DNA from 3 places in the Sphingobium sp. V4 genome. Region 2 is predicted to be linked to each of the others. Evidence: riboswitches for the same ligand, from Rfam matches in the RefSeq annotation. Region 2 holds a riboswitch; each other region holds the start of a gene.
The links. A riboswitch is a leader RNA that binds a small molecule or an ion and turns the genes downstream of it on or off. The one in region 2 is predicted to bind cobalamin.
Positions count from the first base shown of each region.

Region 1: it holds a riboswitch for cobalamin, as region 2 does, so the genes downstream of both, K3M67_RS07165 (TonB-dependent receptor plug domain-containing protein) here and cobW (cobalamin biosynthesis protein CobW) in region 2, are expected to answer to the same signal.
Region 3: it holds a riboswitch for cobalamin, as region 2 does, so the genes downstream of both, K3M67_RS07185 (DUF1636 domain-containing protein) here and cobW (cobalamin biosynthesis protein CobW) in region 2, are expected to answer to the same signal.

Region 1 covers NZ_CP081001.1:1,401,046-1,408,259, forward strand. The annotation lists gene lipA (lipoyl synthase) at 1-696, opposite strand, end outside; gene K3M67_RS07145 (carbonic anhydrase) at 706-1,344, shown strand; gene K3M67_RS07150 (NYN domain-containing protein) at 1,359-2,132, shown strand; gene K3M67_RS07155 (acylphosphatase) at 2,132-2,413, shown strand; gene K3M67_RS07160 (TonB-dependent receptor plug domain-containing protein) at 2,538-4,541, opposite strand; cobalamin riboswitch at 4,896-5,117, shown strand; gene K3M67_RS07165 (TonB-dependent receptor plug domain-containing protein) at 5,302-7,214, shown strand, end outside.
Region 2 covers NZ_CP081002.1:342,907-353,689, reverse strand. The annotation lists gene K3M67_RS17290 (HoxN/HupN/NixA family nickel/cobalt transporter) at 25-1,071, shown strand; cobalamin riboswitch at 1,107-1,327, shown strand; gene cobW (cobalamin biosynthesis protein CobW) at 1,517-2,554, shown strand; gene cobN (cobaltochelatase subunit CobN) at 2,564-5,803, shown strand; gene K3M67_RS17275 (ferredoxin-like domain-containing protein) at 5,842-6,912, shown strand; gene K3M67_RS17270 (precorrin-8X methylmutase) at 6,912-7,541, shown strand; gene cobI (precorrin-2 C(20)-methyltransferase) at 7,547-8,269, shown strand; gene cobJ (precorrin-3B C(17)-methyltransferase) at 8,266-9,015, shown strand; gene K3M67_RS17255 (cobalt-precorrin-6A reductase) at 8,991-9,740, opposite strand; gene cbiE (precorrin-6y C5,15-methyltransferase (decarboxylating) subunit CbiE) at 9,739-10,783, shown strand, end outside.
Region 3 covers NZ_CP081001.1:1,409,348-1,420,130, forward strand. The annotation lists gene K3M67_RS07175 (FecCD family ABC transporter permease) at 1-864, shown strand, start outside; gene K3M67_RS07180 (ABC transporter ATP-binding protein) at 858-1,655, shown strand; cobalamin riboswitch at 1,653-1,837, shown strand; gene K3M67_RS07185 (DUF1636 domain-containing protein) at 2,004-2,411, shown strand; gene cobT (nicotinate-nucleotide--dimethylbenzimidazole phosphoribosyltransferase) at 2,408-3,424, shown strand; gene K3M67_RS07195 (histidine phosphatase family protein) at 3,421-3,990, shown strand; gene K3M67_RS07200 (adenosylcobinamide-GDP ribazoletransferase) at 3,987-4,706, shown strand; gene K3M67_RS07205 (threonine-phosphate decarboxylase) at 4,703-5,683, shown strand; gene cbiB (adenosylcobinamide-phosphate synthase CbiB) at 5,676-6,614, shown strand; gene cobU (bifunctional adenosylcobinamide kinase/adenosylcobinamide-phosphate guanylyltransferase) at 6,637-7,149, shown strand; gene K3M67_RS07220 (formylglycine-generating enzyme family protein) at 7,287-8,240, shown strand; gene K3M67_RS07225 (hypothetical protein) at 8,233-8,583, shown strand; gene K3M67_RS07230 (formate/nitrite transporter family protein) at 8,658-9,509, shown strand; gene K3M67_RS07235 (response regulator) at 9,645-10,783, shown strand, end outside.

The DNA.
Region 1 (7,214 bases), on a different replicon from region 2:
GCCCGACTTGGTGAAGATCGACGGATCGAGCTTCTTCACCGACTCCAGCAGGCGCAGCGATGCATAATAGCGGGCGCCGGGACGGATGGTGGGATAGAGGCGCGGCACCGTTTCGAGATTGTGGTTGTACACGTCGGGCCGGGCGGCGACGATCATCTCGACGGCGCGCTCATGCTTGTTGCGGAAGTCCGGGGTCAGGATCTCGATCGTTGTGTCCGGGGTCGTCCGGCGCAGCGCCTCGATCACCTTGACGAACTGCGCGGCGCCGCCGTCGGGCAGGTCGTCACGGTCGACCGAGGTGATGACGATATGCTCCAGCCCCATTTCTGCACAGGCGTCGGCCAGATTCTGCGGTTCGTTGACATCGACCTTGCGGGGCATCCCGGTCTTGACATTGCAGAAGGCGCAGGCGCGGGTGCAGACATCGCCCAGGATCATCACCGTGGCGTGCTTCTTGGTCCAGCATTCGCCGATATTGGGGCAGGCCGCCTCCTCGCAGACCGTGTTCAGCCCCTTGTCGCGCATCAGCTTGCGCGTCTCATGATAGGCGGGGCTGGTCGGAGCCTTGACGCGAATCCAGTCGGGCTTGCGGGCGCGTTCCGGCTTGGCGATGCCGGGAATGGGGGCGATGTCGGTCATGCGCCCCAGATAGCGATGCGCGGCCGCTCTTGCCAGCCCCCTATTTGTGCGGCACATCACGCGGCCATGACCGACTTTGCCGACATGCTCCAGGGCTATCACCGCTTCCGCGACACCGGCTGGAGCCAGCAGCGAGAGCGATGGGACGAACTGAACGAGGGGCAAAGCCCGAAGGTGATGGTGATCGCCTGTTCCGACAGCCGGGTCGATCCCGCGCAGATTTTCGACACCAGTCCCGGCCAGATTTTCGTCGTGCGCAATGTCGCCGCGCTGGTGCCGCCCTTCGAGACCAATCCGGGCCATCATGGCGTGTCGGCGGCGCTGGAATTTGCCGTGCAAGTGCTCAAGGTCGGCGAGATCGTCGTGATGGGCCATGGCAAATGCGGCGGTTGCAAGGCGGCGCTCAGCCATGACCTGAAGGATGCGCCTCCGGGCGAAGGCGGCTTCATCCACAACTGGATCGAATTGCTGGATGGCGCGCGCGAGACGGTGGTGGGCCGCTATGGCGAGCAGCGCGACCGCGACGTGGAGCGCGCGATGGAACTGGAGGCGGTCAAGGTCAGCCTCGCCAACCTGCGCACCTTTCCCTGCGTCCGGTCGAAGGAACGCAAGGGCGAACTGAAACTGGTCGGCAGCTTCTTCGCCATTTCGGACGGGCAACTGCACGTCCTGGATGAGGAAAGCGGCGCCTTCTCGCCTGCCTGAAGGGGTCAGCACCGATGGCGACACCGCTGGAAGGCCGGGGCAATATCGCCCTCCTGATCGATGCGGACAACGCGTCGGCGGCGCATTTCGACTCGGTCATGACCGTGCTGGCGGAGCTTGGCACCGTCAACATCCGCCGTGCCTATGGCAATTGGAGCAAGGCGACGCTGAAGGCCTGGGCGGCGCTGTCCATCACTCAGGCGATTGAGCCGCAGCAGCAGTTCGACCTCACCAGGGGCAAGAACGCCACCGACATGAAGATGACCATCGATGCGATGGACCTGCTGGCCAGCGGGCGCGTCGACGGTTTCGGCCTCATGTCCAGCGACAGCGACTTCACCCCGCTCGTCACGCGCCTGCGCCAGAACGGCATTCCCGTCTATGGCTTCGGCAATGCCAATACGCCGGAGGGCTTCCGCCGCGCCTGCACCCGTTTCATCGACGTCGCCGCGCTGGAGGCGGCCGAGGTGCCGGTGGCGAAGCCGGCCGCGAAGCGCACGGCCAAGGCCGCGCCTGCCAAGGCCGTGGCGGCCGAAACCGAAGACAGCAAGGCCAAGCCCGTCGATCCCGAGGTGGTGAAACTGCTCATCGACGCCTATGACGCAGTGAAGCGCGACGAAAAGGGCTTCGCCGCGCTGGGCAGCGTCGGCCAGCTGGCCGGCAACCGGTCCAGCTTCGACGCGCGCAACTATGGCTATAAACGCCTGTCGGATCTGGTCCGCGCCATCCCCAATTTCATCGTCGAGGTGCGCGAGGGCGGACAGACCTGGATCAAGCGGCTGCACTGATGCCGCTTGTCGCCCGCCGCCTGATGATCCACGGCCGGGTCCAGGGCGTCTGGTACCGCGCCTGGACGGTCGAGACGGCGCGCGGGCTGGGGCTGGTGGGCTGGGTCCGCAATCGAATCGACGGCTGCGTCGAGGCGCTGGTTCAGGGCGAGGCGGACCGGATCGACCGCTTCATCGCCCTGGCGCAGGATGGTCCGCCCGCAGCGCAGGTCGCGCGGATCGATGCCACGGATGCGCCGGTCGAACCGTTCCATGCGTTTGACAAGCGGGCGACGACCTGAACCTGACCGTCGCCGCGCGGGGGCACCTCATCCGGGCTTGAACCGGATGACGTCGCCAGGCGCCGCCTTCACGAAGGCCGGCGCGGGAGGGGAAATGCGAGTTCGGCGCTGTTGCCGCACTGGGTCAGCGGCTGAAGCTCAGGCCGATCCAGAGCGTGCGCGGCGTGCCGAGGTCGATCGATCCGCCCGCATTGCGGGTCACGATCTCCTCGTCGAACAGATTTTCGCCACGCGCCACTAAGCTCACGCCATGGCCGATTGGCAGACGCGCGACCGCATCCATGGTCAAGGCGTCGGGCAGGACGTCGCTTTGCAGATCATCCTCATATTGATCCGCGACATAGCGCAGGGTCGCCGACAGTGACGGCCCCTGCTGCGGCGCCCAGGCCAGCGTCGCGCTGGTGGCATGGCGCGGACTTTGCGCCGGCGTGAAGCCGTCAAAGGCCGCGCCGGGCGCATGGACCGTGCTGTGGCTATAGGCGTAGGAGGCCGACAGGCGGACATCGCCCAGGGCCGCCGCCGCCGTCAGTTCGATCCCCTTGGCGACGATCCGTTCGACATTCCGCCGCTGGCGGGTGATGCTGTCGATCGTCACATTGGCGATGGCGTCGTCCAGCCGATTGTAGAAAGCGGTCGCCGACAGGCTGATCCCCTCGGCCGGGGTCAGGTCGATCCCGGCTTCCGCCCCCTTCAGCTTTTCCGGCACCAGCGCATCGTTGGCCCGTGTCGTGATCGGAAAGACGACGAAGGGGCGATAAAGTTCATTCAGCGTCGGCAGGCGGAACCCGCTATAGGCCGCCGCCCGTAACGCCAGTGCGTCGCTGGCCTTGTAGAGCGCGCCCACCCGTCCCGACACTTCCCAGTTGGACCGGTCGGCAAAGTCCCCGCCAGTCGCCGCGCCGGTCGTGGCGCTCACCTGCCGGTAGAAGCCGTTGCGGATCGTCCAGCGATCCGCCCGCGCGCCGCCGGTCAGCACCAGTTTTCCGATGCTCCAGTCGTCCTCGACGAACAGGCCGGTCGTCCGCTGATCGCCACCGGCATGGCGCAGGAAGGTGCGCGGATTGCTGGCGATATTGGCGTTATAGGCGTCCTCGTACATGTCGCCGGTCGCAAAGCGCGTATCCGCGCCGATTCGCAGCACATGGTCGGCGCCCACCGGCGGCCGCAGTTCGATCTTGCCGCCAAGGCCGGTGGATGGCGTGTTGCGCTGGTCGAGCGACTTGCGGAAGCTGGAGGACGAAATGACGATGTTGGAGAAGTTGCGCGTTTGGATATAGGCCAGCGCATCGACCTGCCACGGCCCCCGCGAAATATAACGGATGCTGGCATCCTGCCCTTGGCTCATGCTGTCCGCGCCGACAAAGCGCAGCGTGCGCTTATCCTCGAACAGGGTTGCGCGGAATTGCAGTTCTGACGTGGCGCCGATCGGCGCGACGGCGCGCAGATTGGTCGACCAGCCATCATAGGCGGCCGGCATGGTCGCGGCGTTGCGCTGGCTCTTTGGCGTTGTCTGGAAACCATCGCCCCGGTCCCAGCGGCCCGACAGGGAGACATAGCCGCTGTCCAGGTCGGGCGTCACGGTCGCCGACAATTCGGTCGAATCGCGGCTGCCGTAGAAGGCGCTGGCGGCGACATCGGGCAACTGGTCGCGGGTCGCGCTCGCCATCTCGATCGTGCCGGCGACCGCGCCCGCTCCGAAGGCGCCGATGCCGCCTCCGCGGGTGACGCGCACCACCGACAGCCGTTCAGGAACAAGCGCGCTGAAGGGGATATAGCCGAAGAAGGGATCGGCGATCGGCACCCCGTCGAGCAGCATCAGCGTGCGGCTCGACGCATTGCCGCCCAGCGCGCGCAGCGTCGCGCCCTGATTGGACGGGTTGGAGGATCGGCTGTCCGACCGGCGGAACTGCTGGAAGCCGGCGACATCGCCCAGCACCGTCTCGATCCGCCCGGATGCGCTGTCCAGCAGCCGCTGCCGCTCGATCACCACCGATCCATAGGCCGGCGTGCCCGGCGGCAGGTCAAGCCCCGCGCCGGTCACGACGATGGACGGCGCATCCCCCGGCGCTTCGGCCCAAGCGACAGTCGGGACAGCCAACAACAGGATGGACAGACACGGCTTCTTCATGGCGCTCCCCTCGATTTGGCCCCCTTTGTGGTTTTTCACCGTTTTTGCAAACGGAAAGGGGCCGCTTGCGATATCCCTCTCCGGAGATGGCGGGCTTATGACGCTCGACGCCTTGCGGACTGAAACCGGCGAAATGCCGCATGAGAAGTTCGCTACGGCCCAATGCGTCCCATAGCCCGAAAAAGCACTGGATATTTTCGCGTCAGGATCTGGCCCGTGGAATGTCCAGCATATGGCGCCATTCGCCTTACATGTTTCCCGGGGTCCATAGCTGGGCTTCCAGCCCCCCAACGCGAAAGCCGTTTGCGAAAATGGCGCCCGGCGCTATGGGCAGGCGCGTGGGGAGCAGATGCGCCCCACATGATCGCGCCGGTGCCCCTCGGGGCTTGAATGGGAACATGGTGAGGCGGCTTCGTTCAGAGGTCGGCAAATCCAGGGCTGTCCCTGCAACTGTAAGCGGTGAGCGCGATGCACGGGTTCCGGAACGATCCGGGACGGCCACTGGGGAAACCTGGGAAGGTGTGCATCGCGCGACGACCCGTGAGCCAGGAGACCTGCCGGCGTGGGTCGCTCATTGTCCCAGGTCCAGGGAAAGGCCGGGGCACGGAGAATGTCCGTCGAGCGACGACCAAGCGGCGCGGGCCGCTTCGGCGCAGGGTATGCGGGCGCATGACGCCGGCTCGCCGGTCCTGCGCCGGTCGATCGCACGCTGCGCATCGGCAGGCCCCGCCTTCGTTGCCGGTGTTCGGAGGGGGCCTCCATGAAATTTGTCACGACCATTTCCCTGATTGCCATAACGGCGGCGGCGCCCGCGCTGGCGCAAGCGCCCGACGGCGAAGCCAGCGCCCTGCCCGGCGACGCGATCATCGTCACCGCGTCACGCTCCGGCGAGGGCGTGAAGGCGAGCCAGTTGGGCGCGTCCGTCACGGTGATCGACAATGCCACGCTGGAAGCGCGGCAGACGCGGATCGTGTCCGACGTGCTGCGCGACGTACCCGGCATCGCCGTCAGCCGCATCGGCGGGGTCGGTGGCCAGACTCAGGTTCGCCTGCGCGGCAGCGAATCCAACCATGTACTGGTGTTGATCGACGGCATCGAGGCGGCCGATCCCTATTATGGCGAATATGACTTCGGCACGCTGATCGCCGATCCGGCCGCCCGGATCGAGATATTGCGGGGCCAGCAATCCTCACTCTACGGCTCCGATGCGATCGGCGGCGTGATCAACTACATCACCCTGTCGGGCCGCGAAGCGCCGGGCATCAGGGGTCGGATCGAGGGCGGCTCCTTTGGCACCGTCAGCGGCGCGGCACGCGTCGCGGGCGCCGGCGACGCCCTCGATTATGCGCTGTCCGCGTCCTATTACGACACGGACGGCTATCCTACCGCGCGCGGCGGCAGCAGGGACATCGGCTCGCAAAGCCTGGGCACGAGCGGAAAGCTGAACTGGACGCCGACCGACAATATCAAGCTGACCGGCGTGGTACGCTACAGCCTGACCAAGGCGGACACCAACAACAGCGAATTCGATCCGTCCAGCCCGCTCTTCGGCTACACCGTCGACAGCCCCGGCGTGCGGTATCGTAACGAAGCGCTCTATGGCTTGCTTTCGGCGCAGATCACGGGACTGGACGGTCGTTGGATCAGCACCTTGTCGGGCCAGTTCGCGGACACTACGCGCAAGGGCTATGCCTCCTATGGTTTCGACTATGGCGACAAGGGACGGCGCTATAAAGGCTCCCTCACCTCCAGCCTGACACTGGGCACCGAGGCGGTCACGCACCGTATTACCGGCGCTGTCGATGTGGAGCGGGAAAGCTTCCGCAACCTGTCGAGCTTCGCTTTCATGGGCAAGCGGCATACCGACAATCTGGGCGTGGTCGGCCAGTATGAACTGACGGCGGGCGGCCTCTCGCTCGGCGGTTCGGTGCGCTATGACGAAAATGACCGGTTCGACGACACCACGACCTGGCGGGTCCAGGGCAGCTATCTGCTGCCCACGGGCACGCGCATCCGCGCCGCCTATGGTACAGGCGTCAAGAACCCGGGCTATTACGAACTTTATGGCTATATGGACGGCACCTATATCGGCAACCCGAACCTGAAGCCGGAAAAGTCAGAAGGCTGGGAGGCGGGATTGGAGCAGAGCGTCGGTGGCTGGGCGACGATCAGTGCGACCTGGTTCGATTCCACGCTGAACAATGAAATCTATACCTCCTATCCCGCACCGGCCTATGTCGCGACGCCCGCCAACCGCGACACGAAGAGCAAGCAGCATGGCATCGAAGCGTTCGTCAGCGCCCAGCCCCTGCCGCAACTGCGCTTCGACCTGGCCTATACCTGGCTGAAGGCGAAGGAGGATGGCGTCCGCGAAATCCGCCGGCCGAGGCATGTCGCGAGCGTCAACACCACGGTGACGAGTGCCGACCAGCGCTTCGCGACCACGCTGACGATCCGCTATAACGGCAGGACGACCGACACCGCCTATACCGATCCCAGCTATGTCCCCGTGACCGTGTCGATGCGGGAATATGTGCTGGTAAACCTCAGCCTCGACTACCGGGTGTCCCGCAATGTGGCGCTGTTCGGCCGGATCGAGAACCTGGCGGACGAGCAATATGAGGAAGTGTTCAGCTTCGCGACCGCCGGTCGCGCTGCCTATGGCGGCGTGCG
Region 2 (10,783 bases):
CGACGCCGGAGTGTCTGTTCTGCCATGGTCCATCCCGAAATATCTTCCGCGCCGCGCCTGCGGCATCGCGTCACCGGGCTGATGGGCGCGCTGGTCGCGGCCAATGTCGCCGTCTGGCTCTGGGCCATCGCCCAGTTTCATGCCCAGCCGCTGATGCTGGGGACGGCGCTGCTGGCCTGGGGACTGGGCCTGCGCCATGCGGTCGATGCCGATCATATCGCGGCGATCGACAATGTGACGCGCAAGCTGATGCAGGACGGGCAGCGGCCCATTACCGTGGGTTTCTGGTTCGCGATCGGCCATTCCGCGATCATCGCCGTCGCCTCCGTCACCATCGCTCTCACCGCCAGCGCCCTGTCGCGCTTCGAGAGTTTCCGCGAGATCGGGGGCGTGGTCGCGACCAGCGTGTCGGCGCTGTTCCTGTTCACCATCGCGGTGATGAACCTGATGATCCTGCGGTCGGTATGGAAGAGCTTCGCCCATGTCCGAGCCGGCGGCGCCTATGTGGAGGAGGATCTGGACCTGCTGCTGGGCAATCGCGGCCTGCTGTCCCGCCTGTTCCGCCCGATGTTTCGGCTGGTCCGCCGCAGCTGGCACATGGCGCCGCTCGGCTTCCTCTTCGGGCTGGGGTTCGACACGGCCACGGAAGTCGCGATCCTCGGCCTGTCGGCGAGCCAGGCGGCGGATGGCGTGGCGATCGGCACGGTCTTGGTGCTGCCGGCGCTGTTCGCGGCGGGCATGGCGCTGGTCGACACGGCTGATGGCGTGGTGATGCTGGGCGCCTATGAATGGGCCTTCGTCAAGCCGATCCGCAAACTTTATTATAACATCACCATAACCCTGATCTCGGCCTTGGTCGCAATCGTCATTGGCGGGATCGAGACGATGGCGCTGGTGGGCGACAAGCTGGGACTGGACGGAGCGCCCTGGCGGATAGCCGCGGACCTGGGCGAGCATTTCAACAGCCTGGGCTTCGCCATCATCGGCCTGTTCGTCCTGTGCTGGGCGCTCAGCTTCGGGATCTACCGCTGGAAGCGCTTTGACGAGATCGAGGTGCGGGTCGCGGGCTGAACGCCATTGGCTTGGACCGAATTTTGGTCTAGGGCAGGCTCATAGATCGCGCCGGTGCCCCGCGAGGGGCTTCAAATAGGAATGCGGTGCGAGGGGCCTGTCCCCTCAATTCCGCGGCTGTCCCTGCAACTGTAAGCGGCGAGCGCGATGCACATGTCCTCTTGTCGAGGGCGGCCACTGGACCCACTGGTCTGGGAAGGCGTGCATCAAGCCTTGACCCGCGAGCCAGGAGACCTGCCGGCGTCTGGTCGCTCTTGCCCTGGTCCAGGGGATGGCCGCGGCACGGTAGGTTCTTCCGTCTGAGCGACGAAGCTGTGCGGCTGGGGCTGCACGGTGCGGGATGCCGGGCGCGGTCGCGCCCGCCCGTCGTCGCGCGCCGGCTGGCGTCCAGGAAGGGCGTCGGCAAGCCCCCGCCCGTCGTCGTTCCGGCGCGCGGGAGAATGATATGGCCGATTTGGCCAAGCTGCCGGTCACGATCGTCACCGGCTTTCTGGGCGCGGGCAAGACCACGCTCATCAGCCATCTGATCCGCAATGCGGGCGGGCGGCGGCTGGCGGTCGTCGTCAATGAATTCGGCACGCTGGGCGTCGATGGCGACATCCTCAAAAGCTGCGCCATTCCCGATTGCCCGGCGGAGAATATCGTCGAGCTGGCCAATGGCTGCATCTGCTGCACCGTGGCCGACGACTTCATCCCTACGGTGGAGGCGCTGCTGGCGCTGGAGCCGCGTCCGGACCATATCCTGATCGAAACATCGGGACTGGCGCTGCCCAAACCCCTGCTCAAGGCATTCGACTGGCCTGCGATCCGGTCGCGCATCACCGTCGATGGCGTGATCGCGCTTGCCGATGCGGAGGCGGTGGCTGACGGACGCTTCGCTCCCGACCTGGCGGCACTGGACGCCCAGCGGCGCGCCGATCCCGGCATCGATCATGAAACGCCCCTGTCCGAAGTATTCGAGGATCAGCTGGCCTGTGCCGACATGGTGCTGCTGACCAAGGTCGATCTGGCCGGGCCGGACGGCGTCGCCGCCGCCCGCGCGGTCATTGCGGCGGAAACGCCCCGGCCGCTGCCGGTGATCGAACTGGTCGACGGCGTGATCGACCCGCGGGTGCTGCTGGGGCTGGGCGCGGCGGCCGAGGATGACCTGGCGGGCCGACCCTCGCACCATGATGGCGAGGAGGATCATGAGCATGAGGATTTCGACAGCGTCGTCATGACTCTGGGCGAGATCGCCGATCCCGCCGACCTGGTCGCGCGGATCGAGGCGTTGGCCCGGACGCAGCGGATATTGCGGGTGAAGGGCTATGCCGCCGTTGCGGGCAAGCCGATGCGGCTGCTGGTGCAGGCGGTCGGCGCGCGGGTTCGGCATCATTATGACCGACCCTGGCGGCCGGGCGAAGCACGCGCAACGGCGCTCGTCGTGATCGCCGAGCATGATCGTATCGACGAAGCCGCGATCCGGGCCGTGTTGCAGGACTGAGCGTCGTCCATGCACGTCATCTTCCGCGAGACTCACGGGATCGAGGAAGCGGCTGTCCCGCAGGATCTGGGGCAGGCGCCCGCCGATCTTGTGCTGCTGTCCTTTTCGGACAGCGACCTCGGCGCCTTCGCGGCGGGATGGCATCGGGCGCAGGGACGATTGCCGACCCTGCGGCTCGCCAATCTGGCCGCGCTGGCGCATCCCCTGTCGGTCGATACCTATGTCGAACGGACCCTGAGCGGCGCGAAGGCGATCCTGATCCGGCTGATCGGCGGCGCATCCTACTGGAGCTACGGATTGCAGCAGGTGGAGGCGCTGGCGCGCACGCGCGGGATCGTGCTGGCGGTGTTGCCGGGCGACGGGCGGCCCGATGCGCGGCTGGACATCGCGTCGACCGTGCCGGTGACGAGGCTGCGCACATTGGCCCGGCTGTGCGACGAGGGCGGCCCGGCGGCGGCGGGGGCGGCGCTCGGACTGCTGGCGCGTGAAGCGGGGCTGGATGGCCCTGTCGCCCCGGTTCCGCCATTGCCGACGGTCGGGGCCTGGGATGGGAATGTGACCTGTCCAGCGACCCTTACCTTGAGTCTGACTCGGCCGCGCGTCCTCCTCATCTTCTACCGCTCCTACCTGAGCGCTGCCGACACGGAGCCGTTCGAGGCGCTGCGAGACACCTTCGCCAAGCGCGGCTTCGACCTGATCGGGCTGTTCGCGCCTTCGCTGAAGCCGGTCGAGATTCGCAGCTGGATCGCGCGCTGGGTGCGGGCGCTTGCGCCCGCCGCGATCGTCAACGCCACCGCCTTCTCGGCGCGGGGCGAGGACGGCGCGACCCCGCTCGACGGCGCCGGCGTGCCGGTGTTTCAGCTGGCGCTGGCGACATCGGGGCGGCAGGCGTGGCAGGAGTCGCCGCGCGGCCTGTCGCCCGCCGACCTTGCCATGCATGTCGTGCTGCCCGAAGTCGACGGGCGGCTGTTCGCGGGCGTGGTGAGCTTCAAGGAGGCGCAGGCGCGCGACCCGGCGCTGGAGTTTGCGCGCGGCGCGCATCGGTCCGACCCGGCGCGAACCGCCGCGGTCGTAGAGCGGGTGGCCGGCTGGATCACCCTGCGCCAGCGCCCGGCGGGCGTGCGGAAGCTGGCGTTGATCCTGTCGACCTACCCCGGCAAGGTGCACCAGATGGCCCATGCCGTGGGTCTGGATGCGATCGCCTCCGCGCAGGCCATGCTGAGCGACCTTGCCGATGCGGGCTATGGCGTCGCGGCGGCGGGCGATCTGGTAGGCGACCTCCAGATCAAGCGGTTGCACTGGCCGCTCGCCGACTATTGCGCGGCGCTGGCGACATTGCCGGGGTCGCTGCGCGATGATCTCCACGCAGCTTGGGGTGCGCCGGAGGATGACCCGGCCGTGCAGGGCGGCATGTTCGCCTTTGCCGCCGTCCGCCGGGGCGCCGCGATCGTGGCGTTGCAGCCCGAGCGCGAGCGGAGCGCCGATCGGGCGGACAGCTATCATGACCTGACACGCTGCCCGCGCCATGCCTATGTCGCCTTCTATCTGTGGCTGCGCGCCGAGGGCGTCGACGCGTTGGTCCATATGGGCGCGCACGGCACGCTGGAATGGCTGCCGGGCAAGGCGGTCGCGCTGTCCGATGTTTGCTGGCCGGAGGCGCTCGTCGGGCCGACGCCGGTTCTCTACCCGTTCATCGTGAACGATCCGGGCGAAGCGGCGCAGGCGAAGCGACGGATCGGCGCCGTGACGATCGGCCATGCGCCCCCGCCGCTCGCGCCGGCGCAGGAAGGTGCCGGGCTGGGGCGGATCGAGACGCTGCTCGACGAATTTTCCAATGCCGATGGGCTGGACCCGGCGCGGCGCACGCGGTTGCAGGCGGACATCCGGGACGAGGCGCGGACCCGGGGGCTGGAGGCCGAGCTGGGCATAGATGACGCCATGTCGCCCGCCGAAGCGATCAGCCGGATCGACCGCTTCGTCTGCGACATCAAGGAAGGGCAGTTTGGCGACGGGCTGCATGTCTTTGGTCGGGGTGAGCAGGGGCAGGGCGAGCGCGCGGGCCTGCTCGCGGCGCTTGACGGACGGCGGGTGGCGCCGGGCCCTTCAGGCTCGCCGCATCGGGGGCGGTCCGACGTGCTGCCGACCGGGCGCAACCTCTTCATGGTCGATCCGCGCGCGGTGCCATCCCGTGCCGCCCATGCGCAGGGCGTGCGGCTGGCGGAGGAGCTGATCCGCCGCCATTTGCAGGACCGGGGCGATTATCCCAGGGGGCTGGTGGTCGACCTGTGGGGATCGGCGACGATGCGGACGGCGGGGGAGGAATATGCCATGGCGCTCCACCTGCTGGGCGCGGAGCCGGTATGGGACTTCGCGTCCGAACGGGTGACGGCGGTCGACATCCTGCCCCTCGCGATGCTGGACCGGCCGCGGATCGACGTGACGTTGCGCGTGTCGGGACTGTTCCGTGACGCCTTCCCGACGCTGCCGGTCCTGTTCGGACAGGCGGTGCGGGCCTTGTGCGGCAGGGACGAGCCGACCGACTGGAATCCCTTCGCCGGGAGGCCGCCGACACCGCGTGTCTACGGGCCGGAGCCGGGACATTATGGTCTCGACATGGGGGCAACGGCCGACACCTATACGGTCGAGGCCCGGCGCGCGGCGGGGGAGGCATGGCTCGCCGCATCGCGCCATGCGCTGGACGGCGGCGTGACGGACGCGGCCGGGCTCCGCGCCCGCGTCGCGGCGGCGGATGCCTTCGTCCATGCGCAGGACCTGCCGGAAACCGACCTGCTGCTGGCGGCCGATTATGCCGCGCACGAGGCGGGCTTTGCTGCGGCCCAGAGCGTGGTGGGCGGCAAGGCGGCGCTCTATCATCTCGACGCCCGCGATCCGGCGCGGCCAAAGACAAGAGCCTTGACCGAGGAGGTCGCGCGGGTCGTGCGGGGGCGGGCGGCCAATCCCCGCTGGGTCGACGGCATGATGCGGCATGGCTTTCGTGGGGGCGCGGAACTGGCGGCCACGCTCGACCATCTGGGCGCCTTCGCCCATCTGGCCGGGTGCGTGCCCGATCATCTGTTCGACCTCTATCATGATGCCACGCTTGGCCGGGAGGAGGTGCGTGCCTTCCTGGCACAGACCAATCCCGGGGCGCTGGCGGCGATGCGGGCGCGCTTTTCGGCGCTGTACGCCGCAGGCCTGTGGCGCACCCACCGCAACTCGATCCTCGCCGCTCTGGAGCGCGCGCCGTGAGCGTGGTGAAGGGCCGGTGCCCCGACGCCTGGCACCCGATGGAAGCGGGCGATGGCCTGCTGGTGCGGGTGCGCCCGTCGCTGGGACGCCTGGACGGGGCTCAGCTACGGGGGCTCTGCGAAGCGGCCATGGCGTTCGGCAATGGCCTGATCGACCTTACCAGTCGGGCCAACCTTCAGATACGGGGGGTAAGCGCGCAGGCCTGGCCCTTGCTGGTCGAACGGCTGAAGGCGCTGGCACTTATCCATGCTGATCCGATTATGGAAATGCGGCGGGCGATATTGGTGTCGCCGGACTGGACCGAGGGGGACGACACAGTGGGGATCGCGCGCGAACTGGCGGCGCGGCTGGCGGAATTGCCGACCTTGCCCGCCAAGGTCGGCTTCATCGTCGATACCAAGGATGCGCCCTTACTTATTGGAGAAATGAGTGATTTTCGCATCGAGCGCGGGGCGCACGGTGGATTGATCCTGCGCGCAGACGGCCGGCCGACGGGCGTGGCTGTCGAACCCGGCGACGCAGTGGATCAGTTGATCCGGCTGGCGACTTGGTTCTTGGCAAGCGGCGGCGCGGATGCGGGGCGGATGGTCCGCCACCGCGCGCCGCTGCCCGGCTGGGCGCAGGGCGCCCTTGCGCCGGCACGCGTCGGCATGTCGATCCGGCCGGGGCCGCATCCGCTGGGCTTCGCCTATGCCGTGCCCTTCGGCACGGTCGAGGCTGCGACGCTGGCGCAATTGGGGAATGTTGCCGTGCGGCTGACTCCCTGGCGTATCCTGATTGTCGAAGGCGGCGCGGGGCGGACGATCACGGGATTGTCGAGCGATCGGGCCGATCCGCTGCTGCGCGTCGATGCGTGTCCCGGCGCGCCGCGCTGTCCGCAGGCCAGCGTCGAGACGCGGGCGCTGGCGCGGCGGATCGCGCCCCATGTCGCCGGGCGGCTGCATGTGTCGGGCTGCGCCAAGGGCTGCGCGCGGGCGGCGCCGGCCGAACTGTGCGTTACCGGGCGGGAAGGGCGATACGATCTGGCGCGCGATGCGCGGGCCGGCGCGCCGCCGCAGCGGGCGGGAATGGATGCAGCAGCCCTGCTTGATTATCTGGGAGCCGATTGATGCCCTATGTCTACGAAACCGATGGCGCGGAGATCTATCGCCAGTCCTTCGCTATCATTCGCGCGGAAGCGGCGCTCGATCGCTTTTCGAGCGAGGAGGAGCCGGTCGCCGTCCGCATGATCCATGCCGCCGGAATGGTGGAACTGGCGCCGCATATCCGCTTTTCCGCAGGCTTTGCACTGGCGGCTCGCGCGGCGCTGGCCAGCGGCGCGCCGATCCTGTGCGACGTGCGGATGGTGTCCGAAGGGGTGACGCGGGCGCGACTGCCTGCCGAGAACCCGGTGATGTGCACGCTGGGCGAGACATCGGTGCCTGAACTGGCACGGGCGATGGGCACGACCCGATCCGCCGCGGCGCTGGAATATTGGCGGCCGCATCTGGCGGGCGCGCTGGTGGCGATCGGCAATGCCCCGACCGCGCTGTTTCATTTGCTGGACATGCTGGCGGACCCCGCCTGTCCGCGTCCGGCCGCGATCATCGGCTGTCCGGTCGGTTTCGTGGGCGCGGCCGAATCCAAGGCTGCGCTCTGGGTGGAACAGCCCGTCCCCTGCTGCATCGTGGATGGCAGACTGGGCGGCAGCGCGATCACGGTCGCGGCGATCAACGCCCTGGCGAGCCGCGCAGAATGAGCGGGATGCCGGGCACCATCCATGGCGTGGGCCTTGGCCCCGGCGCCCAGGACTTGTTAAGCGTGCGGGCCGACCGGCTGGTGCGCGAGGCGCGCCATGTCGCCTATTTCCGCAAGGCGGGGCGGCCGGGACAGGCGCGGCGCATCGTCGAGGGGATGCTGCGTGCGGACGTGGTCGAGATCGCGATGGAATATCCGGTCACGACCGAGATTCCGCTGAGCGATCCGCGCTACAAGGCCTGCCTGTCGGCCTTCTACGCCGATTGCACCCGGAAGCTCGCGGCGCTGGCGTGGGCGGGCGAGGATGTCGTCGTGCTGTGCGAGGGCGATCCCTTTTTCTACGGTTCCTTCATGCATCTGCACAGCCGCCTGGCGGGCGCCGCGCCGGTGCGGATCGTACCCGGGATCAGCGGCATGGCCGGCGCCTGGACGGCGAGCGGAACGCCGATCACCTGGGGCGACGACGTGCTGACGGTGCTGATGGCGACGCTGCCCGAGGACGACCTGGCCCGCCGTATCCGCGACACCGATGCATTGGTGGTCATGAAGATCGGCCGCAACCTGCCCAAGCTGCGCCGTGCGGTTGCGGCGGCCGGGCGCGAGGCCGAGGCGTGGCTGGTCGAACATGCCGCCATGCCCGAACAGAAGGTGACGCCGCTGGCCGATGCGGACAAGGTCACGCCCTACTTCTCTATCCTGCTGATCCATGGTCAGGGGCGGCGGCCATGAGCGGGTGGATCGCCATCGCCGGGCTGGGACCGGGCAGCGAAGCGCTGGTCACGCCCGAAGTTACGGCGGCATTGACCGAGGCGACCGACGTGGTGGGCTATATCCCCTATGTCGCGCGGATCGCACCGCGCGATGGCCTGACCCTGCATCCCTCCGACAATCGGGTGGAATGCGAACGCGCCGCTCATGCGCTGGAGATGGCGGCGGCGGGCCGACGGGTCGTCGTTGTGTCCTCGGGCGATCCGGGCGTCTTCGCGATGGCGGCGGCGGTGTTCGAGGTGCTGGAGGCCGGGCCGGCCGCATGGCGCGATCTCGATATTCGCGTGCTGCCGGGTATTACCGCGATGCTGGCGGCCAGTGCGCGGGCGGGCGCGCCGCTTGGCCATGATTTTTGCGCCATCAACCTGTCGGACAATCTCAAGCCCTGGGCGCTGGTGGAGCGACGGCTGCGGCTGGCGGTGGAAGCGGATTTCGCTATCGCCCTCTATAATCCACGATCCAAGGCCCGGCCGGAGGGTTTCGTGCGCGCGCTCGACCTGCTGCGGGATGCGAGCGGAGACGACCGGCCTATCCTGTTCGCGCGGGCGGTGTCGATGCCTGAGGAAACGCTGCATGTCGTCCCCTTGTCGCAGGCAACGCCCGACATGGCCGACATGCGGACTTTGGTTATCGTCGGATCGAGCCAGACGCGGATGATCCCGCGCGATGGCGCGCCGATCCTCTACACGCCCCGGTCGGCGCCATGATCGAGCCAGCGCAGCACCGCCTGCGGATCATGCAGTTCCAGCCGGTCGGGCAGGGCGGGCCGATCGATCATCAGCACGGGCAGGCCCAGGTGGCGCGCGGCGGCCAACTTGGCCTGTGCGCCCGTTCCGCCGGCATTCTTGCAGAGGATGAGGTCGATCCGGTGCGCCTGCATCAGTCGCGCGTCGCCATCCATGTCGAAAGGCCCGCGATCGACGACCAGATGGTGATGGGGCAGGGCCGGCGGCGCGAGTGGCGGATCGATGAAGCGCAGCAGGTAGAAATGCTGCGGGCGGACAGCGAAGGCATCCGCGTGCATCCGGCCGAGCGCCAGCATGATCCGCATGGTGGGGCCGTCGATCGCCTCCATCGCAGCCGTCAGGTCCGGGACATGGCGCCATCGGTCCCCGGTGGTGGCGGCCCATGGCGGACGGGTCAGGGCGACGTGAGGGATGGCGGCGATGCGTGCTGCCGCCACGGCATTGGCGCTCATCGTCGCTGCAAAGGGGTGGGTGGCGTCGACCAGATGGGTGACGCCCTGCGCGCGCAGATGGTCCACCAGCCCCTCCACCCCGCCGAAGCCGCCGACCCGCACCGGAACGGGCTGGGGACGCGGGCTTTCGACCCGGCCGGCATAGCTGAGCGTCGCCTGATCGCCGCACTGTGCGAGCAGGCGGGCAAGCGCGCTGGCTTCGGTCGTGCCGCCCAATATGAGGATGTTGCGCATGGCTGATAGTCCGGCACGGCCATGGCTGACGATCGTCGGCATCGGCGAGGATGGATGGGACGGCCTGGGCGCGCCAGCCCGCGCGGCGATCGATGCGGCGGAACTGGTCATGGGACCGGCCCGGCATCTTGCGCTGCTGGGCGAGCATAGGGCGCGGATGCTGCAATGGCCAGTCCCCTTCGCCGATGGCGTCCCGCTGTTGTTGGCGGAGCGCGGCCGGCGGGTGGTCGTGCTGGCGTCGGGCGATCCTTTCTGGTTCGGGGCGGGACGTAGCCTGGCCCAGGAACTGGGGCGAGCGGAATGGGTGGCCTGTCCGACGCTTTCCACATTCTCGCTGGCGGCGGCGCGGCTGGGCTGGGCGGTTCAGGACATGGCCTGCGTCCCGTTGCACGCGGCGCCGGTTACGCGGCTGCGGCCGGACCTCGCGCCGGGGCGGCGCATGGTAGCGTTGCTGCGCGATGGCGCGGCGGTGGGCGAGGTGGCGGCCTACCTGCGCGATCAGGGCTTCGGCGCATCGACCCTGCACCTGCTGGAGGCGCTGGGCGGTCCGCGCGAGCGGGTGCGGGTCGTGCGCGCCGACAGCCCGATGCCGGACGATATAGCGCACCCCGTCGCGATCGGGATCGACTGCGCGGGAGAGGGCAGGGTGCTGTCCTGCGCATCGGGCATCGCCGACGAATGGTTCGATCATGACGGGCAGATCAGCAAGAGGCCGGTGCGGGCGCTGACCCTGTCTGCTTTGGCACCACGGCCGGGCGAACTATTGTGGGACATCGGGGCGGGATCGGGGTCGATCGGGATCGAATGGCTGCTGGCCCATCCCGCCAATCGCGTCGTCGCGCTGGAGGGCGATCCGGTGCGCGCGACCCGGATCAAAGTGAACGCCACGGCGCTGGGCGTGGACCGGATCGACGTGCTGACCGGTCGTGCGCCAGACCTGTTGCCACACGGCGTGCCGGATGCGGTCTTCATCGGTGGAGGCCTGTCGGAGGCGCTGCTGGAAGCGCTCTGGGCGCGCTTGCCTGTGGGGCGGCGATTGGTCG
Region 3 (10,783 bases), on a different replicon from region 2:
GCGGATCATGCTACACGCGTGATCCTGTTCCAACTGCGCCTGCCCCGGACGCTGATTGCCCTTGCCGTCGGCGCTATGCTGGGGCTGGCTGGCGCCGCGATGCAGGGCTATCTGCGCAATCCTCTGGCCGAACCGTCGGTGCTCGGCACATCGAGCGCCGCGGCGCTGGGCGCGGTCGCCGCGATCTATTACGGCCTTGCAAACATCCATCCGGTGATGCTGCCGCTTCTGTCGATTGGCGGCGCCTGTCTCTCGCTGCTGCTGCTGTTCCTGCTGGCCGGTCGGTCGGAAAGTCCATTGACGCTGATCCTGGCCGGGATCGCCGTGGCGACCGTGGCGCAGGCCGGGATTGCCCTGGCGCTGAACCTGTCACCCAATCCCTTCGCCGCCATGGAGATCATGACCTGGCTGATGGGTAGCCTGGAAAATCGGTCGTTCGACCATCTCTGGATCGCCCTGCCCTGCATCGTCGCCGGCCTGGCGTTATTGCTGTGGAATGCACGATCGCTCGATGCACTCACCCTTGGCGAGGATGGCGCGCAGGCGCTGGGCGTCGACCTTCGCCGCACGCGGTTGCGGCTGATGCTGGGCACGGCCATCGGCGTGGGCGGCGCAGTAGCCGTGTCGGGCGCGATCGGTTTCATCGGCCTCATCGTGCCGCATCTGCTGCGCCCGCTGACGGACCGCAGCCCTTCGGCGATCCTGCTGCCCTCGGCGCTGGGCGGCGCGGCATTGCTGACCCTCGCAGACATGGCGGTGCGGTTGATCGACACGGCGAACGAGTTGAAGCTGGGCGTGGTGACAGCATTTCTCGGCATCCCGATCTTCCTCCTCCACCTGATGCGCGAGCGGCGGCTATGGTGATGCTCGAACTGGACCGGGTCTGCGTCGCACTGGGCCGCCGCCAGGTGCTGAGCGGCGTTTCGGCAACCTTCGGCGCCGGGGCGCTGGTAGGGATCGTCGGTCCCAACGGCGCCGGCAAATCCACCCTCGCGCGGGCCATGCTGGCGCTGGTACCCGCGCAGGGGCGCGTCCTGATCGACAGCTCAGATGTGGCCGCCATGCGCCGCGATGACCTCGCCCGGCGGATCGCCTATCTTCCCCAGGGCCAGACGCTGCACTGGCCTCTGACGGTCGAGCGCCTGGTCGGCCTCGGTCGCCTGCCCCATCTCGGACCCATGTCGCGGATCGGCCCGCACGATGCCGCCGCCATCGAGCGGGCCATGACGCGGGCCGATGTGCTGGACCTGCGGCAGCGAGTCGCGACCGAATTGTCCGGCGGCGAACGCGCACGTGTACTGCTGGCAAGGGCGCTGGCGGTCGAAGCGCCCACCCTGATCGCCGACGAACCGCTCGCCAGCCTGGACCCCGGCCACCAGATCGACGTCATGGACCTGCTCCGCGCACAAGCGCATGACGGCGCGCTCGTCATCGCCGTCCTTCATGACCTGACCATGGCGGCTCGCTATTGCGACCGGCTCCTGCTGATCGATCAGGGAAGGCTGGTCGCCGACGGCACGCCTGCGGATGTCCTTACCAACGGCCATCTTCGCGATGTCTATGGGATCGAGGCGGAGGTGCATCTGGGCGGAGCCTGGCCAACGGTCACGCCGCTGGCGCGCAGCCCGTTGACCGCGCCATCGAAATCGATGTAACGCGGCGTCGCGACAGGTTCCCCGGAGACGGGGACGAAGATGGGAACGGGACAAACCCGGCTGCCCCTGCAACTGTACGCGGCGAGCCATCGGCCATATGCCATTGGGACGAATGTCCCGAGAAGGCGGCCGACCGGCGCTGACCCGCAAGCCAGGAGACCTGCCTGTCGCCGTCGTCTTTCGCGCGGACAGGGTGAGCCGGGCGGACGGGGGTCAACCCGAGCGACGACAGGGAAGCCGCGCGAAGCGCGGTCGATGTCGTGCGCGCCAGGGCAATCGCATCGGCCGGTTCGGGCGGCATTGTCGATGGGGGGTAGCCGTGCCGATATTTGTTGAGCGAGATGTCCAGTGCTGAAGCCGGTCGATACGGGACCGGCCGTGGTGGCGTGCAACACTTGCCGTCACAGTCGCGACGCGCGGGAAGATCAGGACGGCGCGCGCGGTGGCGCGCGACTGGCCGCCGCCCTGAAACGCGTGAAGGCCAGCGATCCGCGCTATGATGGCATCGCCGTGCAGGAAATGCCGTGCCTCTTCGCCTGCCAGGATTTCTGCACCGTCCACCTGCGCGCGCCGGACAAGGTCGGCTATGTGCTGGGCCGTTTCGAGCCGGGCGAAGAGTCCGCCCGCGCCATCCTCGACTATGCCGTCCATTATGCGGCGAGCGAACATGGCCGCGTGCCCTTTTCACACTGGCCCCAGGGCGTCAAAGGTCATTTCATCACGCGCACGCCGCCACCGGGATTTGTCGCCGAATGACCAGCTATGGCTCGATCGCCGCCTTCGAAGCCGCGCTGTCCGACTTGCCTGCGCCGGATTGGGTGGCGGAGGCGGCCGCCCGCGCGCGGCAGGCGCAATTGACCAAGCCGGCTGGCTCGCTCGGTCGCCTGGAGGACGTCGCTATCTTCCTGGCGGGCTGGCAGCGCCGGGAACGCCCCCGAATGGACCGGGCGCGCGCGGCCGTCTTTGCGGGCAATCATGGCGTCACTGTCCACGGCGTCAGCGCCTTCCCGACCGGCGTCACGGCGCAGATGGTCGCCAACTTCCGCGCGGGCGGCGCGGCCATCAACGCATTGTCGGGCGCGGCCGGGCTGGACCTCAAGGTCGTCGCTCTCGACCTGGACCGGCCCACCGCCGATTTCTCGGCGGTGGCTGCCATGACGGCCGCGGAATGTCTCGACGCGCTGAATGCCGGAGCGGCGGTGGTCGAAGAAGGCCTGGACCTCCTCGTCCTCGGGGAGATGGGCATCGGCAACTCTACGTCCGCCGCTGCCATTTGTGCGCGCAGCTTCGGCTCCGCAGCGGAAACCTGGGTCGGTCCGGGCACGGGCGTCGATGACGCGGGCATCAGCCGCAAGATCGACGTCATAGACCGCGCGATCGCACGCCACGCCTCGGCGCCCCGCTCCGCCTTCGAGACATTGCGCCTCGTAGGCGGCCGGGAAATCGCGGCCATCGCGGGCGCGGTGCTGCGCGCGCGCCAGCTCTCGGTGCCGGTGCTGCTCGACGGTTTCATCTGCTGCTCTGCGATCGCGCCGCTCGCCGTCGAACGTCCCGCGATCACGGCGCATTGTCTTGCTGGCCATTGTTCGGCCGAGCCAGGTCATGCCCGATTGCTCGAACAGCTCGACCTTGCGCCGCTGCTGTCGCTGGGGATGCGTCTGGGGGAAGGTAGCGGGGCAGCGGTCGCCGCTGCCGTCGTCCGCGCTGCCTTGGCCGCGCATGATCAGATGGCGACTTTCGCGCAAGCCGCCGTCTCCGGATCGACATGAACAGCTTTCCGCTGCACCTGCTGCGCCATGGCGCACCGCTGCATCCCGGTCTGATGCTGGGGTGGAGCGACGACGCGCCCACGACGGAGGGCATCAGCGCCTGCGTGCGGCAGGTGGCGGATCTCGATGTCGAGCGACTGGCCACGTCCGACCTGCAACGATGCAGCCTGACCGCCAGCGCGATCGGCGATGGCCGGCACCTGCCGGTGGAGAGCGATCCCCGCTGGCGCGAACTGGACTTTGGCGCATGGGACGGTTTGCCGGCCAGCGCCATTGATCCTGACGCGATCGGGCGCTTCTGGAACGATCCCGACCTGCACCCCCCGCCCGAAGGCGAGCGCTGGGCGGCCTTGGTCGACCGCATCGGCGCGGCCATTGCGGACCTCGCGCCCTGCCCCACGCTGGTCGTGACCCATGGTGGCGCGATGCGTGCCGCGCTTCACATCCTCTGCGGCATCCCCCTGCCGCAGCTGTGGGCATTCGACCTGCCTTATGGTGCGCTGCTTTCGCTGGACGTCTGGCCGGGCACGCCCCGCGCCGCCCGGATCAAGGGGTTGCGCGCATGAAGGGGCTGATCCTCGCCATCCAGTTCCTGACCCGCCTGCCGATGCCCCGCGTCACCGCGGACGGCGGGGATTTCGCTGCCTCGATCCGCTGGTTTCCGGCGGTCGGCTTGATCATCGGCGCGATGATCGCGGTCGCTGCCTGGGGTGGCGCGCTGATCGATCCGTGGCTCGGCGCCCTCGGCGCATTGACCCTGTGGGTTCGGATAACGGGTGGGCTTCATCTCGATGGGCTGGGCGACATAGCCGATGCCGCCGGCGCAGCGCACAAGGACCGCGCGCGGCTGATCGCGGTCCTTGCCGACCCCCATGTGGGCAGCTTCGCGGTCGTGACCATCGTCCTGCAACTGATCGCCAAGCTGATCCTGCTCCGCCTGCTCATCGAGACGCAGGCTTTCTCCATGATCGCGGTCATCCCATTTGCCGCGCGTATCGGTCCCCTCTTCTGGTCCCGCGCCCTGCCGCAACTTCATGATGGGCTGGCGGCGCAGTTCCGCAACGCGGTTCGTGTGCGCGATCTTGCGATATGGACCGCGGCCCTCGCCGTCATTGCACTGGCCTCTCCCCCGCTGCTCGCGACGCCCCTGATCCTGCCGCTCTGGGCCATGTGGCTCCGTCGCCGCATCGGCGGCATTTCGGGTGACGGGCATGGCGCGGGCATCGAGGTGGCGGAAAGCCTGCTGCTCCTGTCTGCCTTGCTGTGGGTTCAGGCGGCATGACGGACATCTGGACCTGGCATGGCGGCGCGCTGGAGGCGGCGAAACGCCATTTCGGGGCGGGCGCGGAACCGTGGATCGACCTGTCGACCGGCATTAATCCGAAAGCCTGGCCCGGCACGGCGGGACTCTCCATCGACTGGCGGCGCCTGCCCGAACCCGACAGTTTGCGACAACTCGAAACCGCAGCAGCTGTCCATTTCGGTGTCGACCCGCAGCATGTCTGCGCCGTACCGGGAACCGAAACGGGGTTGCGACTGGCGGGGTGCCTGATCGGCGGCCCGGCCCGCCATGTCGCTCCCAGCTATCGCACCCATGGCGAAATGATCGTAGGCTCCAGAGCGATCGAATGGATCGCCACGGGCGGCTCATCGGAAACGCTGATCCTCGCCAATCCCAACAATCCCGACGGTCGGTGGCTGGACCGGGAGCAAATGCGCGCATTGCTGGAGGCGCGCGCGCATCACGGCTGGCTGCTGGTCGACGAAGCCTTTGCGGACAGCGATCCGGCGATCAGCGTTGCATCTTTGGTGAGCGAAACGCGAAGGCTGCTCGTCTTCCGCTCCTTCGGCAAATTTTTCGGGCTGGCCGGCGTGCGCCTTGGCTTCGTGATCGGCCCCTCGCAAGTGCTGGCGCCGTTGCGGGAGCAGTTGGGCGCCTGGCCACTTTCCACGGCGGCGATCGCGATCGGGACCGCCGCCTATCGCGATCGACCGTGGATCGCGGCAACCCGCGAGCGGTTGGACCACGAAGCCGCGCGGCTTGACGCCGTGCTTGTGCGATGCGGGCATCAGCCGATCGGTCGCTGCCCGCTGTTCCGGCTCATCGAGACGGACGAGGCGCCTCAACTGTTCGACCGGCTGGCCCGCGCGGCGATCCTGACGCGGCCCTATGAGCCCGACCGTCGCTGGTTGCGGATCGGACTGCCGCCCGACCAGGCGGCGCTTGACCGTCTTGAGCGGGTCATGGCGCATGGCTGATCCGGTCGCGCTGGGCGCACTGATGCTGGACGCCGCGCTCGGCTGGCCCCATTCGCTCTATCGCCGCATAGGCCATCCGGTCGGATGCTTCGCGCGCCTGATCGATGGATGCGAGACGCGCTGGAACCGGCCGGAGCGATCATTCGCCGTGCGCCGGGCGCTGGGTATTGTCACGGTCCTGATGCTCGTACTGAGCAGCGGCGGCCTGGCCTGGATGCTGGCTCGCCTCGCAGCCCAGGTTCCGGGAGGTCTTGCCTGGACGGCTCTTGCCCTGTTCGCTTGGCCGGGACTGGCCCAGCGCAGCCTGTTCGATCATGTCCGCCCGGTAGCCATCGCGTTGGAAACCGGCGATCTGCCGGCCGCCCGCATCGCCGTAAGCGCCATTGTCGGCCGCGACACGGCGGCCCTTGAAGAATGCGGGGTCGCACGGGCCGCCATCGAAAGCCTCGCCGAAAGCTTTTGCGACGGGGTCGTGGCTCCGCTCTTCTGGCTGTTGGTCCTGGGGCTGCCCGGCATCTGGGTCTATAAGGCCATCAACACCGCGGACAGCCTGATCGGTCATTATGAGCAACGCTGGCGCGCTTTCGGCTGGGCCGCAGCCAGGACGGATGATCTGCTCAATATCATCCCGGCGCGACTGTCCGGCCTGCTGCTCTGCGTTGCGGGCGGGGGCGGCTGGCGTATATTGTTGCGCGACGCGCGTAACCATGCGTCCCCCAACGCCGGGTGGCCCGAAGCGGCCATGGCGGGGGCGCTTCGTGTCCGCCTTGCCGGCCCCGTATCCTATGACGGTCATGTCCATGCCAAGCCATGGATCGGGGACGAGGGACTGGATGCGATCGCCGGCGATGTCGGACGTGCGCTCGCCATTTACCGCCGCGCCTGCATTCTGCTGTGGCTGATCGCCGCTGTCGTCGCGTGGTTGTCATGACCCTGCCCAAAAGGAGCTTTGCATGGACGGACATCGCCTTTTCGTGCTGGGTGGCGCCAGATCCGGCAAGAGCCGCCATGCCCAACACCGCGCCGAGTCGCTTGAAGGACGCCTGACATTCGTCGCGACCGCCCAGGCCCATGATGATGAAATGCGCGACCGCATCGCCCGGCATCAGGCCGATCGCGACCAGCGCTGGAGGACGATCGATGCTTCCGTCGCTCTCCCCGAAGCGATCCAGGCGCTCGACGGCCGGGACCATGTCGTACTGGTCGACTGCCTGACCCTGTGGTTGTCCAACCTCTTGCTGATGGATGCCGACATTCCTGCCGCGTGCGATCGGTTGACGCGGGCCATCGGTGACTTCTCCGGTCACATCATCCTCGTCGCAAATGAGGTCGGGTTCGGGATCGTCCCCGACAATGTGCTTGCCCGCCGGTTTCGCGACGATGCCGGTCGGTTGAACCAGCGGGTGGCGGCGATTGCCGATGAAGTCCTGCTGGTCGCAGCAGGGCTGCCGCTCCGTCTGAAATAAATCCGTGCGCCGCCAGTAGAATATCTGCCGATCGGGCCATTGCGGCGCTCCGCCTTCCATCGCTACAATGCAGCCTGCACCGTCCGTTGGAACATATCGCGTCATGCCTTTGCCGGCCCATCTTCCGAACAGCCGACATGACTGAGATCGCAGTCGCACGCACGCAGGACATGCGCTTCGTGCCTGGTGGAACCTTCCTGATGGGCTCGGACCGCTTCTATCCGGAGGAAGCGCCCGCCCGGCGGGTCCAGGTCGACGGCTTCTGGATAGACGAGGCGCCCGTCACCAACCGGGATTTCGCCCTGTTCGTCGCGGCCACCGGTTACCGTACACTGGCGGAAATCGCGCCGGACGCCAAGGATTATCCCGGCATGGACCCGGCCATGGCGCGGGCCGGATCGCTCCTCTTCCAGCGCACAGCCGGCCCGGTGGACCTTTTCGATTACAGCCAGTGGTGGACTTTCAGCTTCGGCACGGACTGGCGCCATCCCCACGGCCCGGACAGCAGCGCGGAGGAATTGCCCGATCACCCCGTGGTTCATGTCGCTTATCAGGATGCCGAAACCTATGCCCGCTGGGCCGGCAAGGCGCTGCCGACCGAGGCCGAATGGGAATATGCCGCACGGGGCGGCCTGGACGGGGCGGACTATGCGTGGGGCGACACGCTTGCGCCTGACGGACGGATGCTTGCTAATTACTGGCAGGGCGCCTTTCCCTACGGCAATACGCTGGAGGACGGCTATGAGCGCACGTCGCCCGTGCGCTCCTATCCCGCCAATGGCTATGGCCTCTACGACATGATCGGCAATGTATGGGAATGGACGACAGACTGGTTCGCCCAGCACCGGATAGAGCGCAAGGCGAAGGGGAGTTGCTGCGTGCCGTCCAACCCCCGCGGCGGGACGAAACGTGAGAGCTTCGACCCAGCGACGCCCCGCGTCTCCATCCCCCGCAAGGTGCTGAAGGGCGGATCGCATTTGTGCGCCGCCACTTATTGCCAACGCTATCGGCCGGCAGCGCGCCATCCCCAGGCGGTGGACAGCGCGACCAGCCATATCGGCTTCCGCTGCATCGTTCGCGATCATGGATGAAGATAGCGCGGAACCCTGCACGCCACAGACCATTGTCGCCGGCGTGACAAAAGCCACTCCCTTCACGCTCGCCTTCGACTGCTGGAGCCTCGGCGTCGAGGCCTGGTCCGTGATCGGGCTGCGCATTCCCCGCCTGATGGCCGGCAATCCGGCGGCCGCGATCGAGGCGCACCGGATGGTTGCGGAAAAGATCGAGGCAGTCGCAATCCTGCAATGGAAGATGATGACGGGCGAACTCGGACGAACGGGCCACGAAGCGCTCGCCCATTCGGTCGCCCATTACCGCAAGGCGGTGGCGAAGAACCGGCGCCGTCTGGGCGGAAGGCGCGCCGCGCGGGGATAAACGCGATCGGCACCAAATGAAACGGGTGCGGAACAGACTGGTCGCCTCGGCGTCTCACCAGGATGGACGATCATTTGAAACCCGACCATGCGCTCTCGGCAGATGAAGCGCGCGACGTCAACCAGCGGCGCGCGAGTTCGCCGATGGTCGTCCACGAGGTCGTCCGGCTACAGGGCGAGGAGGAGTTGAAGCGGCCCATCCTGTCGATGGTCCTGTCCGGCATGGCAGCTGGCCTTGCGATCAATGCCTCGCTCCTCACCGAACTATATCTGCGTATGCGCCTGCCCGACACACGGTGGGCGGAACTTATTTTTCTCCTCGGCTATCCGGTCGGCTACGTCATCGTCATCATGGGGCGGCTTCAGCTGTTCACGGAAAGCACCATCACGGCGGTTCTGCCCGTCGCGGCGCATCCGGATTGGGAAAATCTGGGTCGGCTGCTCCGCCTCTGGTCCACCGTTCTCCTGGCGAACCTGCTTGGCGTCGTCATCGTGGCTGCGCTGATGGCGAACGAAGTCATCATCACACATGACCAGCGTCTGATCGCACTGGATATATTGGAGAAGCTGCCGCGCCAGGAGGGGCTTCAGACCCTGACCCTTGGTATCCCCGCCGGTTTCCTGATGGCGGCCATCGCGTGGATACTTCCGAGTGCGAAAGGCAGCGAATTCTGGGTCATTTCGATGCTGACTTACGTCATCGCGCTAGGCGGGTTCAGCCATGTCGTGACAGGTTCGTCCCAGAGCGCGTTTCTCTGGCTGAACGGCGTCATGTCCTTGTCCGAGATGATGGCCGACTTCATCCTGCCTGCGCTCGTCGGCAATGTCATCGGAGGAACTGGCCTGTTCGCGGTTCTGGCCCATGGGCAGATGCGGAGCGATGTAAAGGCTGCGGAGCAGGATGCCGACGCGGCCCCTCCGTCCTGATGGCGATGCGTCGCGGGAACTCTTTGCGGATTTGCTCGTTCGTGCGGAGCGGCCGCGCGGGGGCCGGCATCTTTGCAAGGGGGTATTGATCCAGTGCGTCGCGGTCGGCCGGCCGCTCGTCCAGATCCGATCATCATGAAGAACAAGTACGCTGGTAGCACCAATTTCGTCCAGGGCTGGCTCTATGCAGGGCTGATCGCCCTGCTCATGCTGCCGTTTCTCGCAGACCTTGTCTTCCCGCTGGGGACGGCCGTGTGGGTGGCTTATCTCCTTCCGGTGGTGCTGGCCTATCTGGCCCGGCGACCACAGGTACCATTGATCACCGCCACGGCGGCGACCATCTTGACCGCGACGGGCTTTTTCTACGCGCCGGCCGGCGTCGATCCGACGGTTGCCTTTCTCAATCGTTCACTCGTCGTAGGCGTCTTCTGGATTCTTGCCGTCATCGGATTGCTTTTCATCCGCAACAGGCTGGCGATCTTGCAGGAGGAATGGTTGCGCGGAGGGCAACTCGGCCTGGCCAAGGCGGTCGGCGGCGAACAGCCCTTGGCTGAACTGGCCAACAGCGCGCTGACCTTTCTGGCCGAATATCTCCAGGCGCAGGCCGGCGCGCTGTATATCGCCAACGGCGACGGCTTCCGCCGTTACGCCACCTATGCCGTTCCCGCCGATGCGCCCCTGCCGGAGCGGTTCGACGCCGGCGACGGATTGCTGGGACAGGCCGTCGCCGACCGTCGCAGCTTCCATCTCGACAAGGTTCCGGCGGACTATCTGTCCTACGGATCGGCCCTTGGTTCCGCCAGGCCCGAGACGCTGGTCATCGCCACCGCTCAGGCGGGTGGCGCGATCAATGCGGTGATCGAACTCGGCCTGCGCGCTGGCGCGGGTGACAATGCACTTGCGCTGCTCGATCGGGTTCACGATCAACTCGGCGTCGCCATCCGATCGGGCAAATATCGGGCGCGGCTGCGCGAACTGCTGGAAGAGACGCAGCAGCAGGCGGAAGAATTACAGGCGCAGAGCGAAGAATTGCGCGCCAATAACGAGGAACTGGAACAGCAGAGTCGCCAGCTCCAGGAATCTGCCGCACGGCTGGAGGCCCAGCAGGCGGAAATGGAGCAGACCAACGTCCAGCTCGAGGAGCAGGCCCGCCAGCTGGAAATTCAGCGCGATGACCTGTCCCGGTCGCAAAAGTCGCTCAAGACCCAGGCAGAAGAACTCACACAGGCGAGCCGTTACAAATCCGAATTCCTCGCCAATATGAGCCATGAATT